Regions from separate parts of the Paenarthrobacter sp. NPDC090522 genome, predicted to be linked through region 2. Evidence: riboswitches for the same ligand, from Rfam matches in the RefSeq annotation. Region 2 holds a riboswitch; the other holds the start of a gene.

Region 1 (7,294 bases), on a different contig from region 2:
CCAGCCCCCAGAGGTAGAGGATTGCGGTTCCCAGGAGGACGGCACCCAGCTCGAGACGGTTCCGAAGGAGTCCCGTGGTCCTGGCGGCAGAGCCCTTGGCCCGGCGTGTTCCTCGCCTGCGGAATACTGAGCGACGGGTTGCGCTCGCCGGAGGGTCCTGCTGGAGGGCGTCCGTGCGTGGTTTGAAGTACGTTGTCACGGTCAGTTCACCAGCCTGTAGACGGTGGTGTTGCCCACGGTTTGTGCTTCATAGTTCGCTGCTACCCATGCGGCCACTTCCGAGTTGCCACCCCGGCCGCCACCGCCCATGCCGCCGCCGGAGATGAAGTAGCTGATCTGGCCCTTGTCCACCATGTCCTGGAACTGGGCGAGGGTGGGATAGGGGTCGCCGCCGTTCCAGCCACCCAGGGCGATGACGCTGGTGTTCGTGGCGAGTTCCAGGTCTGCCGCCTGGGTTGCTCCGGAGACGATCGCGGACCACTTGGTGGTGGTGGATTTCAGCAGGGCTGTCAGTTCGGCGTTGGCTGTGCCGCCCCCGGCTCCGCCTGCGCCTCCGAAGCCCCCGGCTCCAGGGAAGCCGCCTGCGGCCGCATCCTGAACTGTTCCGTCGGGAAGCGTGCTGCCCGAGGGCGCTTCGCCAAGACCGGTAGCTCCGCCCAGCCCGTTTTGGGCGTTGCCGAAGTCACGGTTGCGGCCGTCTGCTCCGGTCCGCGCGCCGAAGCCGCCACTGGCCGCACCGGCGGGTCCCGACGTCGGGATGGAGCCGGAGTGTGGAGTCGCCGCTGTGGCAACGGTCCAGGCACCGGTACCCAAACCACCGGCAAGCAGGGACACCACCACGACGGCGGCCGCGGGCAGGCGTCGGAGCATGCCCTTGGGTGCGGACGCACCGAGGCGGTCCACCCGGAGCAGCAGCGCGGCGGCCGCGAGGACGCCCAGGACTACGACGACGATCCGGAGCCATGGCAGCCACGTGGCGTCCCGTCCCAGCAGCACGGCCGACCAGAGGGAGCTACCCAGCACCACGACGGCAAGGATGATCCGCGCTGCCCAGGAATCGCGGCCACGCCACAGTTCAACGCAACCAATGCCGATCAGAGCGGCTATGGCCGGGGCCAGGGCCACAGCGTAGTAGGGGTGGACGATGCCGCTCATGAAGCTGAAGATGCCGGCAGTGACGATCAGCCAGCCGCCCCACATCAGCAGCGCAGCGCGGCTGCGTGAAGTCCGGATTTCGCGGCGCGTGAACCACAGTCCGGCCACCAACAGGATGAGGGCCGCCGGGAGCAGCCAGGAAACTTCTCCGCCGAAGCTGGTGCCGAACATGCGGCCCAAACCGGCCGAACCACCGAATCCGGCATTGCCGCCCATGCCTCCACCGCCCCCGGGCATGCCGCCACCGGCGCCACCTTCGCCCGATCCAGTGATGCGGCCCAGGCCGTTGTAGCCGAACGTGAGTTCAAGGAAGCTGTTGCCCTCCGACCCCGCCATGTAGGGGCGTGCCGAGGCGGGAGTCAGCTGGAAGATCGCAATGTACGTTCCCGCAACAGCCACGATTCCCGCTGCCGCTGCAAGCAGGTGCAGGATCCTGTTGCGGAACGAGGTGGGGGCTGCCCACAGGTAGGCGAGCGCCAACCCGGGAACAATCAGGAAGCCTTGGAGCATCTTGCTCAAGAAGGCCAACCCAACAACGGCACCCGCCGCGGCAAGCCACTTCCAGCCCGCCTTTTCGATGGCCCGCGTTGTCAGGTACGCGGCCAGCACCAGGCACAGCGTGAGCATGGCGTCCGGGTTGTTGAACCTGAACATCAGTGCTGCCACCGGGGTCAGAGCCAGCGCACCACCGGCGATGAGGCCCGCTGCGGGTCCCGCCACCCGCTTGACCGCCAGGTACAGAAGCCCGACGGCGGCCACTCCCATGAGTGCCTCCGGGACCAGCATGCTGGTGGGGGAGAAGCCGAAGATCCTGCCCACGAGCGCGGGAATCCAGAGGGAAGCCGGTGGCTTGTCCACGGTGATGGCGTTGCCGGCGTCGAGCGATCCGAAGAACAAGGCCGTCCAGTCCTTGGTGCCGGCCTGGATGGCGGCGGCGTAAAAGGAATTGCCGTAGCCCGTGGCCGCGAGGTTCCAGAGGTAGAGGAAGGCTGTCGCCACCAGGAGCCCGGCGGCGGAAGGACGGACCCAGCGAGCCTGCCGGCCGAAGACGATGCGGTGGAAGCGCGAGTGCCGGTGGTCCGTGGGCACGGGGTTGCCGGCTTCGGTTTCGGTTGCGCTGCTTGGCTGGAGGGCGGTGATCATTTCGCTGCCACCTCGTTGGTCTGGGCGGAGGCTGCCGTCTGAACTGCTTCAGCGGCTGGGACGGCGGCCGCGGCGGGTTTCGCGGGCGTCGCAGCTTGGGACGGCTTCCGGAAGACCCACAGGCGGAACAGCAGGAAGCGGGCTACTGTCGCGGTGAGGTTCGCCCCAACCACGGTGGCCACCTCAACCCAGCGGTCCGGCGTCGTGCTTCCATGCACCAGGGCGAGCGCGCCGGAGGTGAGCGCCAAGCCGATGCCAAAGACGATCAGCCCTTCGAAGTGGTGCCGTGCGTGGTTGCCGCCGTGGATGCCGAACGTGAAGCGCCGGTTGGCGGCGGTGTTGGCCACGGCGGTGATGATGAGCGCCAGGAAGTTGGCGAGCTGCGGGTCCATGAAACTGCGGCAGAACAGGAAAATCACCAGGTAGGCCACGGTGGACACAGCACCGATGAATCCGAAGCGAACCAGTTGCCCGAACAGGCTCGTCCGCGGCGTGGCCTCGGAGGTCCGTGAGGAAGCGGGGAGTGGTCCGCGCGCCAGGGCGGCACGAAGTTCGGGAACGGGGATGCGTCCGGTGACCAGGTCGCGCGTCAGGCGCGCCATTCCGCGCAGGTCGGCCAGTGCGGTACGTACGACGTCGACGCTTGAGTTGGGATCGTCGGTCCAGTCCACGGGGACTTCATGGACGCGGAGTCCGCAGCGTTCGGCGAGGACCAGCAGTTCGGTGTCGAAGAACCAGGCGTTGTCCAGCGTGTGCGGGAGGATCTGGTGGGCAACGTCCGCGCGGATGGCCTTGAAGCCGCACTGCGCGTCGGAGAACCGTGCACCCATGACGGTGTGCAGGAGGACGTTGTAGCTGCGGGACACGAATTCGCGCTTCGGCCCACGGACTACCCGGGAGTTGCGGGAGAGCCTCGTGCCGATGGCCAGGTCCGAGTGCCCGGAGATCAGGGGCGCCAGGAGCGGCGCCAAGGCGGCGAGGTCTGTGGAGAGATCCACGTCCATGTAGGCCAGAACGGGGGAAGGCGACGCGAGCCAGACCTGACGGAGGGCGTTGCCCCGGCCCTTTTCCTCGAAGCGCATGACGGCAATCTCGGGGAGTTCGCGGGCCAGTCGCTCGGCGATCTTCAGGGTGTTGTCCGTGCTTGCATTGTCCGCCACCGTGATGCGGAAGGAATGCGGGAAAGTGTCCACGAGGTGTCCGTGCAGGCGGCGCAGGCATTCCTCGAGGTCCGTTTCCTCGTTGTGGACGGGAACGGTGACGTCCAGGACGGGAACTGTGGTCCGGGTGTCCACGGGAGAGCGCCGCATCTGCCGGTGGGGCAAGGCAGGAGCGGCGGAGTGCCCCGCATGGGCGGGGCTCGGCAGCGCACTGGTGGCTGGATCTATGAGCGTCATGCATCCAGAGTGGATCCGCCGATTGTGAGGGCTTTAGGCGGAAGCTGTGACGGGACTGTGTAACTGTGGCGGCGTCTGGACAGGCGAAAAGCCGCCCCCGGTCCTGCCGTGCGCATCAGTTGGGGTTGATGCGCGCGGCGGGAACAGGAGCGGCTATCGGAAAGCCTGCGGGCTTAGTACCAGTTGTTGGCCAAGTGGAAGGCAAGGGCTGCGGACGGCGAACCGTAGCGTTCCTTGATGTAGTTCAGGCCCCACTTGATCTGGGTCTGGTAGTTGGTCTGCCAGTCGGCGCCGGCAGTAGCCATCTTGGAAGCCGGAAGCGACTGGACAATGCCGTATGCGCCGCTGGAAGCGTTGGTGGCCGTGGTGCGCCAGTTGGATTCCTTCTCCCACAGCGTGTTCAGGGCGGTCATTTCGCCCGGTCCCCAGCCGTAGCTGGCCAGGATGCTGGCAGCGTAGGCCTTGGCTGCGGCGGGATCGTCCACGGCCTTGGGCGCGGCAGCGGCGGCTGCAGCTGCTGCTGCTGCCTTGTCAGCGGCAGCCTTGGCGGCGGCGTCGGCAGCAGCTTTCTCGGCTGCGGCCTGTGCTGCAGCCGCCTGGTCTGCTGCGGCTTTGTCTGCGGCAGCCTTGTCTGCAGCTGCCTTGTCGGCGGCGGCCTTCTCGGCTGCAGCCTTTGCGGCCGCTGTCTGGTCCGCTGCGGCCTTGGCCGAAGCTGCACGATCCGCAGCAGCTTTTTCCGCAGCTGCGTCTGAGGCAGCGTTGGCGTTCGGGTCAGACTGTACGGCGGCCTGGGTCTGCGCTGCCTGGCTCAGTTCCGGCAGGTTGAACGCGGCGTTGGCGGCCTGTCCCAGCGAAGCGACGCCGAGTGCGGCGGCAACGACACCTGCTACGACCGACATGCGGTGGCCGGCCTTGCCCTGGCGTGCGGCGTTCTTCAGAACGGCCTGCGACTTGGTCAGGGGAGCATCGTTTTCGTCGCGGTGACGCGCGGAATGGCGCGTCTGATCCTTGAATTCAGACATGTGTGATTACCTCTCAGCGCCTGCGGAGTTAGCTGTCGGGTTCGGATGAGGTCATCCGGCCGCGCGCGTAGCTGCGGCTTCACCCCAAGGGCCGGCGCAATGCCTGGCCCGGAGACTCTGGGTCCCCCGTCTCTGCCTCGATGAGAACGGAACTCCGGGAAGTGGCAGAGCTCGGCGCATCCCGGGTGTGGGCCTCTTGGGGCGACCCACCCTTTCGACGGTACAGGAGGATTTTGCTTAAGTCACATTTAGGTAACAGAGATCACGACGCCGGTGCGTCGCCTTGCCGGTTTCGTTACACCTGTTCGCTGGTCACTGAGGGGAGGCGCAAGGCGAACTCCGTGCGCCCCGGTTTTGAGGTGACTTCGACGCTGCCACCGTGTGCTCCGACGATCGATTCGACAATCGACAGGCCCAGGCCCGACGTGCCCTCCGATCCCGAACGTGCCGCGTCGGCCCGGGCAAAACGGGAGAAGATGCGGCCCTGGAAATCCGCGGGAATACCGGGCCCGTTGTCCGTCACGGTGACCACTGCACTCCCGTCCGCGCTCAGCATGACGCCGGTGACCACAGTGGTGCCCGGATCGGTGTGCTTGCGGGCGTTGGACAGCAGGTTGGCCAGCACCTGATGAAGTTGCGTGCCGTCTCCACGGACCGTAATGGGCTCATCCGGAAGCTTGAGCTGCCACACGTGGTCCGGGGCCATGACTTTCTCGTCAGTCACGGTTTCAATGACCAACTGTGTCAGGTCCACGTCCGTGACCTTCAAAGGCTGCCCTTCATCCAATCGGGCCAGGAGCAGCAGGTCCTCCACCAAGGTGCTCATCCGCTCCGACTGGCTCTGGACGCGTGACAGCGACTTGCGGCCATCCTCGGTGAAATTCTCGGTCATCCGCAGCATCTCGGTGTAACCCCGGATGGCCGTAAGGGGCGTGCGGAGCTCGTGCGAGGCGTCGGCAACGAATTGCCGGACTTTGGTTTCACTTTCCTGCCTGGCTTCGAGGGCGCTGGCCACGTTGTTCAGCATCTGGTTGAGGGCGTAGCCCACGCTGCCTACCTCTGTTCCGGGGTGGGAAGCCGACGGGGGTACGCGCACCGCGAGGGCCACCTCGCCGGCGTCGAGGGGCAGGCGGGAAACCTTGGTGGCCACTTCGGACAGTTGCTCCAGTGGCCGCATGGTCCGCCGGATAATGACGGTTCCGGCCAGCCCAATCAATACCAAGCCACCGAGCGATACGAACACCATGGTCCAGACGAGGGACGCTTCGGTGCTTTGTTTGTCGGCGAGCGGCAGGCCAGTCACGATCACGTCCCCATAGGCCGTTTTGACGGCGACCAGGCGGTAGTCGCCGTTGGACAGTGATCGGTCAACGGGTCGGTTGTCCAAGGGAAGGTCCAGCAGGACCTGTTTGTCTTCGGCGGAGAGCGTTGCCCGGTTCCCTGAAGCGTCGATGAGCCCGGCGCTGCTGACGGTCGATCCGCTGATCCGCGCATTCAGGGTGCCGGCGCCCTGCCCGCGAGCTTCGAGGGGGTCCGGCCGGCCGTTCGGGTAGCTGGAGGGTGGCCTGCCAAAGTCGTTCGCGCGGCTGGACGCCTGCTCCAATTGCCGGTCCAGTTGCCGGTTGAACACCATGTCCATGGACGCATAGCTCACCACTCCCACCGCCCCGCAGATGGCAACGAGCAGCGCCATGGCTACGAGCACCAGGCGGGTCCGCAAATGCCAGGTGGATGGGTCCAGCCAGCTCCGCTGCGTCTTCCGGGCGACCCCTGAGAGTGTGGTCAAGGTTCAGTCCGCGGGCTTGATGACGTAGCCTGCGCCACGCACGGTGTGGATCATGGGCGGGTGGTTGGCCTCGATTTTCTTGCGCAGGTAGGAGATGTAGAGCTCCACGATGTTCGCCTGCCCGCCGAAGTCGTAGTCCCACACGCGGTCGAGGATCTGGGCCTTGCTGACCACGCGTTTGGGGTTCTCCATGAGGTAGCGCAGGAGCTCGAACTGGGTTGCCGTGAGGGCGATGTCCTCGCCGGCCCGGGTTACTTCGCGGGTGTCCACGTTTAGGGTCAGGTCGCCCACCACGAGTTCTGCGGTGTCCATGGCGGCAACACCCGAACGCTGTACCAAACGGTGAAGGCGCAGCAGGACTTCCTCCATACTGAACGGCTTCGTCACGTAGTCGTCGCCGCCCGCAGCCAGGCCAACGATGCGGTCCTGTACTGCATCCTTCGCGGTGAGGAAGAGAGCGGGGACTTCCGGGGCGAACGCGCGGATCCGGTTCAGGACCTCAACTCCGTCGAATCCGGGAAGCATCACGTCCAGCACCAGGACGTCCGGGCGGAAGTCTTTAGCGAGCTTCACGGCCTCGGGGCCGTCTGCGGCCACGGCGACGGACCAGCCGGCCATGCGGAGGCCCATGCTCATGAGCTCGGCGAGGCTCGGCTCGTCGTCCACCACCAGGGCGCGGATGGGGGAGCCGTCCGGGTGGGAGAGCTGGGGAAGGTTGTTGGTCATGGAGTGCGGGGATGCCATGTGACAACTCTCCAATCTGCTGGTTTGCCGGCGCTTTGCCGGTCCTG
Region 2 (7,294 bases):
TGTTGTAGGTCTGGTTCAGCTTGGAGTTGTCGATCGCTGTCTGGAGGTCCAGGAAGTCGGGGATCCAGCGGCCGCTGGCCTTCACCCGGGCAGCGCGCTCCAGCGCGGCGGGGGAGAAGAGGCCCAGCCACAGGCCGCCGTCGGAAGCGAAATTCTTTTGCGGCGCGAAGTAGTACACGTCGGACTCCGCGACGTCCACGTCCAGGCCACCGGCGGCAGAGGTTGCGTCCACCACGATCAGCGAGCCTTCGTCTGCGCCGTCAACGCGCTTGACCGGAGCTGAGACGCCCGTGGACGTCTCGTTCTGTGGCCAGGCGTAGACATCCACCCCGGCCTCGGCCTGCGGCGACGGACGGGTGCCCGGCTCGGACTTGATGATGGAGGAAGCGTCCAGGAAGGGAGCCTTGTTGGTGGCCGCCGCGAACTTGGAACCGAACTCGCCGAAGGAGAGGTGCTGGGCCTTCTTCTCCACCAGGCCGAACGCTGCGACATCCCAGAACGCCGTGGAACCGCCGACGCCGAGGACAACCTCGTAGCCCTCCGGGGCGCGGAAGAAAGTGCTGAGGCCTTCGCGGACGGACCCCACGAGGTTCTTCACCGGTGCCTGGCGGTGGGACGTGCCAAGGATGGTGGTGGCTGCGGCGGACAGGGCTTCGACCTGCTCCGGGCGGACCTTGGACGGTCCTGCGCCGAAGCGTCCGTCCTTGGGCAGCAGGTCGGCGGGAATGGTGATGCTGTTGTCGCTCACGGGTGGCTCCAATGGGTATCGGTCAAAGATGGGTCGTGGCAGGTGGCATCAACTGCTCCTTCGACACCCCAATTCTGCCTGACACGGCGCGCGGGCAGGAACCTGCGGTTGTCATAGTCCGCCACGTGGAACGGTGCAGTCCGGGAGCGCGGGAACGCGAAGGAGGATTATTCAGAGTAATTCCAAATAAGCTAAGCTGGAGGAGGCGTCATGGGGCGGCGCCGCGGGACCGACCGCCTCGTCTGGACGCGGTACGGTGGACACTACGCGAGAACTGCGTTCGAGGAGAGCTGAGCTGGATGACGGATCTGATCGATACCACTGAGATGTATCTTCGGACCATTTTGGAGCTTGAGGAAGAGAACATCGTTGCTCTTCGGGCCCGCATTGCCGAGCGCCTGCGCCATTCCGGTCCCACTGTTTCCCAGACCATCGGCCGCATGGAGCGCGACGGCCTGGTGGTCGTGTCCAATGACCGCCACCTGGAGTTGACCGAGGTTGGCCGGAAGCGGGCCACCGAAGTGATGCGCAAGCACCGCCTGGCCGAGCGCCTCCTGGCCGATGTCATCGGCCTGGACTGGGCCTATGTGCATGACGAGGCTTGCCGCTGGGAGCACGTGATGAGTGAGCGGGTTGAACGCCGGCTGTACGAGTTGCTTGAGCACCCCACCGAGTCGCCGTACGGAAACCCGATCCCGGGCTTGGAAGCACTCGGTGGACGGGCCAGCCAGATCTCCCTCAAGGGCGACGTCAACCTCATCCAGGCAATGGACGGCTACGCCACGGACTCACGGGTTGTGGTGAGCAGGTTGGCCGAACCCATCCAGGTCGAGCCTGAACTCCTGACCCAACTCGATGAAGGCGGGATCCGCCCGGGCGCGGCAGTTTCGTTGGCGCAGGTAGGGGAGTACATCTCCGTCCGCGTCCCCGGCATCGAGGGCGCCCTGGAACTGCCCCCCGAAGTTGCAGCCCACGTCTTCGTGGCGGTTGGCTGAACGTAGGACTTCCGAGGCACCTCTCCCGAAAAGGATGGGTGCCTCACTTGTGTCCCGGCCGGAGTGTCTGATCTCACTACCAGAGTCGGGTAGAACGGCGTGACCTGCAGTTTCCGCCGAAAGGTGCTAAAGGCCCACCCCGGAAAGCGGCGCCGCGGAAGATAACGAATTTATTACCGAAGGCTTTAATCCCCTATAGTTATCTACTAGCGCCGATACCAAAGCGTTACCTGATCTGGAGCCGAGCTCTGCCAGCAGATCAGGGGTGTTATCCACTACTGGCAGAGGCGGGGGAACCACCATTGGCTGCCTGAAGAAGCAGCCTTGGGGTGAAGTCCGCAGCAGCAGTGCCTACTTACGCAATTTCCTCCGGGATACCTGTGTGCCGTATGCGCTGCGTGCGGGCCGGGTCTTTGCACTCTCTGATCCGAATCCGACAGCTAACTTCGCAGGCTTTCTAGAGAGGAACAGAGTTTGACATCGCAGAACGTCAGGGGCCGCCGACGCGCGTCCGGCCCCGCTGCTGAGCTGCGGCCAGCCCGCGTCGTAACGGAGATCCGGCCGCGCGACACCCAGCGTCAGGTGCGCCGCCGTAAGAGCCCGTTGCGCCAGGTTGCCGATTTCGCCGCAGCCAGTGGCGTAGGGCAGAAAGCCGGGGTGGCCCTGGCCGCCACAGGCCTCGCCCTCACTGTCGGTCTGCCGGCCACAAGCCCCGTCATGGCCACCTCCGAGTCGGGCCAAACAGAAGCTGCCCTTGCCGTATCCGGCGGCAGCCAGCCTGAGGTTTCCGCGGAAGCATCGGCAAAAATCGACTTCAGCCGTGCGGCGGTGGCCACCAAGGCCGATCCCGACGGCAAGCTAAAGCAGCTGCTCAGCGCCCAGTCCGTTGGCAGCATCCAGGCCAGTTCCTCCAAGGGCACCCTTGGAAGTCCGCTGGACACGCTGACAACCGCTTCTCCGTTCGGATACCGCGTCAGCCCGCTGACCGGTGGCACCGGCGACTTCCACCGCGGCCAGGACTTCGTTGCCCAGTGTGGCACCCAGGTCCACGCTGCCGCCGCCGGGAAGGTCACGTTTGCCGGGTGGCACGAGTACGGCGGAGGCAACCGCGTTGTGGTGGATCACGGCAATGGCCTTGAGACCACGTACAACCACCTGTCGTCCTTCAACGTCAAGGTTGGCCAGACTGTCAGCCGCGGTGACGTTGTAGCCCTGAGCGGCACCACGGGCGCCTCCACGGGCTGCCACCTGCACTTCGAGGTCCAGGTCAACGGCGAAGTTGTTGACCCCATGGGCTGGCTCTAAGCAAAGTCGATGGTCGTCTCTCGCATTCGCGACACACCCCGTGACCTGAATGTGACATTCGCTTTCAACTGTTGTACCGTCTAAAGCGCATCGGCTTTTTAGGGGGCCGATGCACTTGAGTGGATTGCCTAGCTCTGCCACCACTCAGGATCCGTTCGCAAAATTCGTCTGGCAGGGGCGGGGGAACCACTTTTGGTCTTCGAGAGAAGGCCTTGGGGTTAAGTCACAAAGCTTCTCGAAGCGCGTGGCCGGATGACTCCCATCCGAATCCGACAGCTCACCTCGCAGGCATTGGGAGAGGCTACCTACGTGTCATCACGCACTACCCCTGCGCGCCACCGCGCCGAGACGGTTCACCCGTTGAACACTCTTTCGAAGGCTGTTTCAGCGAATGCCGGAACCGTTGGCCGCCAGGCCGCAGTTCTCGCCGCAGCCTCCGGCCTCGTCCTCAGCGTCGGCCTCCCGGCCCAGGCAGCGGACACCGATGTTTCCAAGGCCGAGACGAGCACGCAGCAGCTCCTCACCACCGAGGTTGTCACTGCAGAGCCCACGGCCACTGTTTCCTTCGAGAGCCCCGTCGTGGCCACCAAGGAAGCCCCGAAGGTCCAGCGCGCGTCGCAGACCACCCAGCGCTCCCAGACAGCTGGTAACCAGACCACTGGCAGCCAGGCTGCAGGCTCGCTCACCGCACAGTCTTCCGACGCCAAGGAAACGGCCTCCAGCGCCGCAGCCTCCGGCCTCGCCGCGATCGCCTACACGGGCATCGGCCACCCCTACGTTTGGGGCGGCACCACTCCCAACGGCTGGGACTGCTCCGGCTTCACCCAGTGGGTCTACGCCCAGGCCGGCATCAGCATTCCCCGCGTCAACGCCTGGACTGCCATGAAGGCCACCAGCACGCCGCAGCCGGGTGACCTGGTCATGCAGAACGGCGGCGCACACGTAGGCATCTACGTCGGCAACGGCATGATGATCAGCGCTCTCAACCCGAGCCAGGGAACCTTGCTCCACTCGGTGGCTTCCACCGGCACGTCTTCATTCTTCACCCTCCGCTAAAACCCCGTTCGGGGTACGCCAGCATGCCCCCCAAGTGCTGGCTTGCCCGCAAACCGCGCGTGCCCCAACCGCGTGCGGAAACGAAAAGAGATTAAAAAATGACCAGTGCACACAAGGTTGCACGGCACCGAGCTGAGGCCCCCAAGACCAGCTCCCTTGCCGTGATCGCGAAGGCTGTCAGCAACAACGCCGGTGGCGTCGGCCGCCAGGCAGTCGTTATCGCTGCCGCTTCAGGACTGGTCTTGACCAGTGGCGTTGCTGCGAACGCCGCCGATACCAACGTCCAGCGTGAATCCACGGCCACCACAGCCCTTGATGTCCAGGCAGTCACGCAGTCCACCATCGCTGCCGACTCCACCGTGGCCATCTCCTACGAGAGCCCGGTTGTGACCACGGTGGAAGCTCCGGCTCCCGTCGTCGAGAAGCCCGCAGCGAAAGCCGCATCCGGCTCCACGGCTACCGGCGCGACCGCCACATTGGCAGTGGACAACTCAGCAACGGCGGCCGCCAAGGCTCCTGCAGCTTCCAGTGGCCTCGGGGCAGCCATCGCCGCTGCAGCCTACGCCCAGCTGGGAGTGACCCAGGACTGCACCATGTTGGTCACCAATTCGCTGGCGGCCGTGGGTATCAACTTCCACGATTGGCCGGCGGGCTACCTCTCCTTGGGCCGCACCGTCAGCGCCGCCGAAGCCCAGCCGGGCGACCTCGCGTACTACGCCAACGGTGGTTACGGCGGAATGGCACACATCGCCGTCTACGTCGGTAACGGCATGGCAGTACACGGTGGATGGAACGGGTCCACCACTGCACTCTTCAGTGTGAACGTCGGCTCCGGCCCGGTCTTCATCCGTGTGAACGGCTGATACAGATTCTTTGAACACCCCGCAGGAATACCTGCGGGGTGTTCCGCTTTAAGCCCCGCGCGGAGGGCCGTGCAAGGTGTCCCGCACATGAACATTCGCCGACACTGCACGGGAACAGGCCCGAAAATTCGTTGATACGGCATATAAGTGCTTACCCTTATGGTGTCGATCCACAGCCCGTACATGCAGAGGGCAGCCGGCCCTCGTGCCCCTGACGGGTGCGGCCGTGAAGAGGTACGTGCATGCGCACACTCGTTCTGAATGCTGGATATGAACCGCTGGCGGTAGTCACCTTCCGCCGGGCGCTGGTCCTTGTGCTGACTGGAAAAGCTAGCGTAGTGGCCGAAGGCGGCGAACCTGTCGTCGGGCCACAGGAGATTCTGGGACGTCCGTCCGTGATTCTCCTCAACCGCTACATCCGTCCCCGGTACAACAGGATCACCGCTGTGAGCCGCCGCGGGGTGCTCCGCCGCGACGGCCACCGCTGCGCCTATTGCGGCAAGACAGCGCACACCATAGACCATGTCCACCCCAAATCCAGGGGCGGCGCGGATTCCTGGGAAAACCTGGTTGCGGCGTGCTTGAAATGCAATAACGCCAAGAGCAACCAGACGCTCGCCGAGATGGGCTGGAAGCTTCGCTTCACACCCGGCGTGCCCACGGGAACCATGTGGCAGATCAAAGAACTCGAGAAACCTGCGCCGGACTGGGACCCGTTCCTCTTGCCGGAATCCGCCGCCTGATCGATTTCTGTTGTGCTCCGGCCGTACGGGTAATCTGGGCGGATGGAGTTCAACGCCGTGATCCTGGCGGGTGGCAGGGCCACCCGCCTCGGTGGCGTGCCCAAGCCGGGTTTAAGGTACGACGGCGCGAGCCTCCTTTCGCATGCCCTGGACTCCGTCCGGGGTGCTTCGCGGATTGTGGTGGTGGGGCCGCGCCAGGACGGCCTTCCGGACGGGGTACTGTCCGCGCGCGAGGAGCCCGCCTACGCAGGACCGGCGGCGGCCATTGCCGCGGGACTTGCCGTTCTTGGGGCCACTGATCCGGCACCGTGGACCTTGGTGCTGGCCTGCGATATGCCGCATGCCTCACGGGGAGTGGCTGCCATCCTTGAGGAAGTTGCGGGGCACCATGGCACCGAGGGAGCCATGGCTGTGTCTTCCGATGGCAGGCAACAGCCCCTCCTTGGCATCTACAGCACACAGGCCCTGGAACGCGAAGTCGCTGCAGCCCGGTCGTTAACGAACGCATCTGTCTTCAAGCTGCTTGCTAGGCTGAACGTGCTGGCTGTTGCCGTTCCCGATGGCTCCACGGACGACGTGGATACGTGGGAGGACGCAGCGGCCCTGGGCATTGACAACGACTTGGAGGCGGACGTGAAAAGCCAGGACGAGACACTCGAGGAATGGTGCCGCACACTGCTGCAGGCGTTTGAGCTTGAGGGCGTAGACGTGGACGTCAACGAAATCCTTGCAGTCGCCGGCGTGGCCGCGCACTCCGTGGTGCGTCCCGCGGCGCCTTTGACCACATTCATCGCGGGGTACGCGGCTGGAATGGCACGCGGCATCGGCCAGGCCAACGACGACGCCGCCATGGCCGCCGCCCTCGACCTTGCCCGCCAAGTAGCCAAGCAGTATGCGGAGCCCGGGGCCGAAACCGAATGACGGAGGCCCCCGAACAGGGCCACCATGCGGCGCATACCTGGCACGAAGCCAGGCAGCGTGCGTTCGACGTCGCCACTCCCATCCCCGCAAGCCCGGTTCCGCTGCGCGCGGCGTTGGGGCGGACCCTCGCCCAGGACGTACTTGCCCTGCAGGACATGCCGCACTACGCGTCGTCGGCCATGGATGGGTGGGCCGTCAACGGCAGTGGTCCGTGGATCCTCAGCGAACCCGGCCAGCGGCTGGCACCACACCAGGCCAGCCCGATCGTCACCGGCGGGCTGATTCCACCCGGTGCCAAAGCGGTTCTTCGCAGCGAAAGCGGCATCATCGCCATGGACGACGACGGCCTGCCGGTTTTGGCGCTCGGCGGCTCCGCGAAGCCGGGGGAGCCGCGCAACGGTCAACACATCCGCAAGGCGGCAGAGGAAGCCGCTGAGGGCGAGGTCCTCCTGACGAAGGCTACGGTGCTGAACCCTGCGCACCTGGCCGTCGCGGCCCTGGCCGGCCTGGACGAACTCCCTGTCCTGGGCAAACCCTTGGTGAGGTTCCTCCTGACCGGGTCCGAGGTGGTTGAACAGGGCGTCCCTGCTCCTGGACAGGTCAGGGATACCTTCGGGCCGCAGCTGGGGTCGGTGGTGGAGCTCCTTGGCGGGATCGACGGCG

Evidence for each region. A riboswitch is a leader RNA that binds a small molecule or an ion and turns the genes downstream of it on or off. The one in region 2 is predicted to bind cyclic di-AMP.
Region 1: another riboswitch for cyclic di-AMP. It lies ahead of ACIQT2_RS20285 (hypothetical protein); the one in region 2 lies ahead of ACIQT2_RS17280 (M23 family metallopeptidase).

The regions. Positions count from the first base shown of each region.
Region 1 covers NZ_JBIVXL010000020.1:30,580-37,873, reverse strand. The annotation lists gene ACIQT2_RS20300 (ArnT family glycosyltransferase) at 1-199, opposite strand, end outside; gene ACIQT2_RS20295 (glycosyltransferase family 39 protein) at 202-2,298, opposite strand; gene ACIQT2_RS20290 (glycosyltransferase) at 2,295-3,695, opposite strand; gene ACIQT2_RS20285 (hypothetical protein) at 3,869-4,717, opposite strand; cyclic di-AMP (ydaO/yuaA leader) riboswitch at 4,721-4,904, opposite strand; gene ACIQT2_RS20280 (sensor histidine kinase) at 5,013-6,503, opposite strand; gene ACIQT2_RS20275 (response regulator transcription factor) at 6,507-7,247, opposite strand.
Region 2 covers NZ_JBIVXL010000014.1:30,881-38,174, forward strand. The annotation lists gene serC (phosphoserine transaminase) at 1-748, opposite strand, end outside; gene ACIQT2_RS17275 (metal-dependent transcriptional regulator) at 1,048-1,743, shown strand; cyclic di-AMP (ydaO/yuaA leader) riboswitch at 1,973-2,213, shown strand; gene ACIQT2_RS17280 (M23 family metallopeptidase) at 2,218-3,048, shown strand; cyclic di-AMP (ydaO/yuaA leader) riboswitch at 3,195-3,353, shown strand; gene ACIQT2_RS17285 (C40 family peptidase) at 3,358-4,104, shown strand; gene ACIQT2_RS17290 (NlpC/P60 family protein) at 4,203-4,967, shown strand; gene ACIQT2_RS17295 (HNH endonuclease) at 5,210-5,710, shown strand; gene ACIQT2_RS17300 (NTP transferase domain-containing protein) at 5,753-6,631, shown strand; gene ACIQT2_RS17305 (molybdopterin molybdotransferase MoeA) at 6,628-7,294, shown strand, end outside.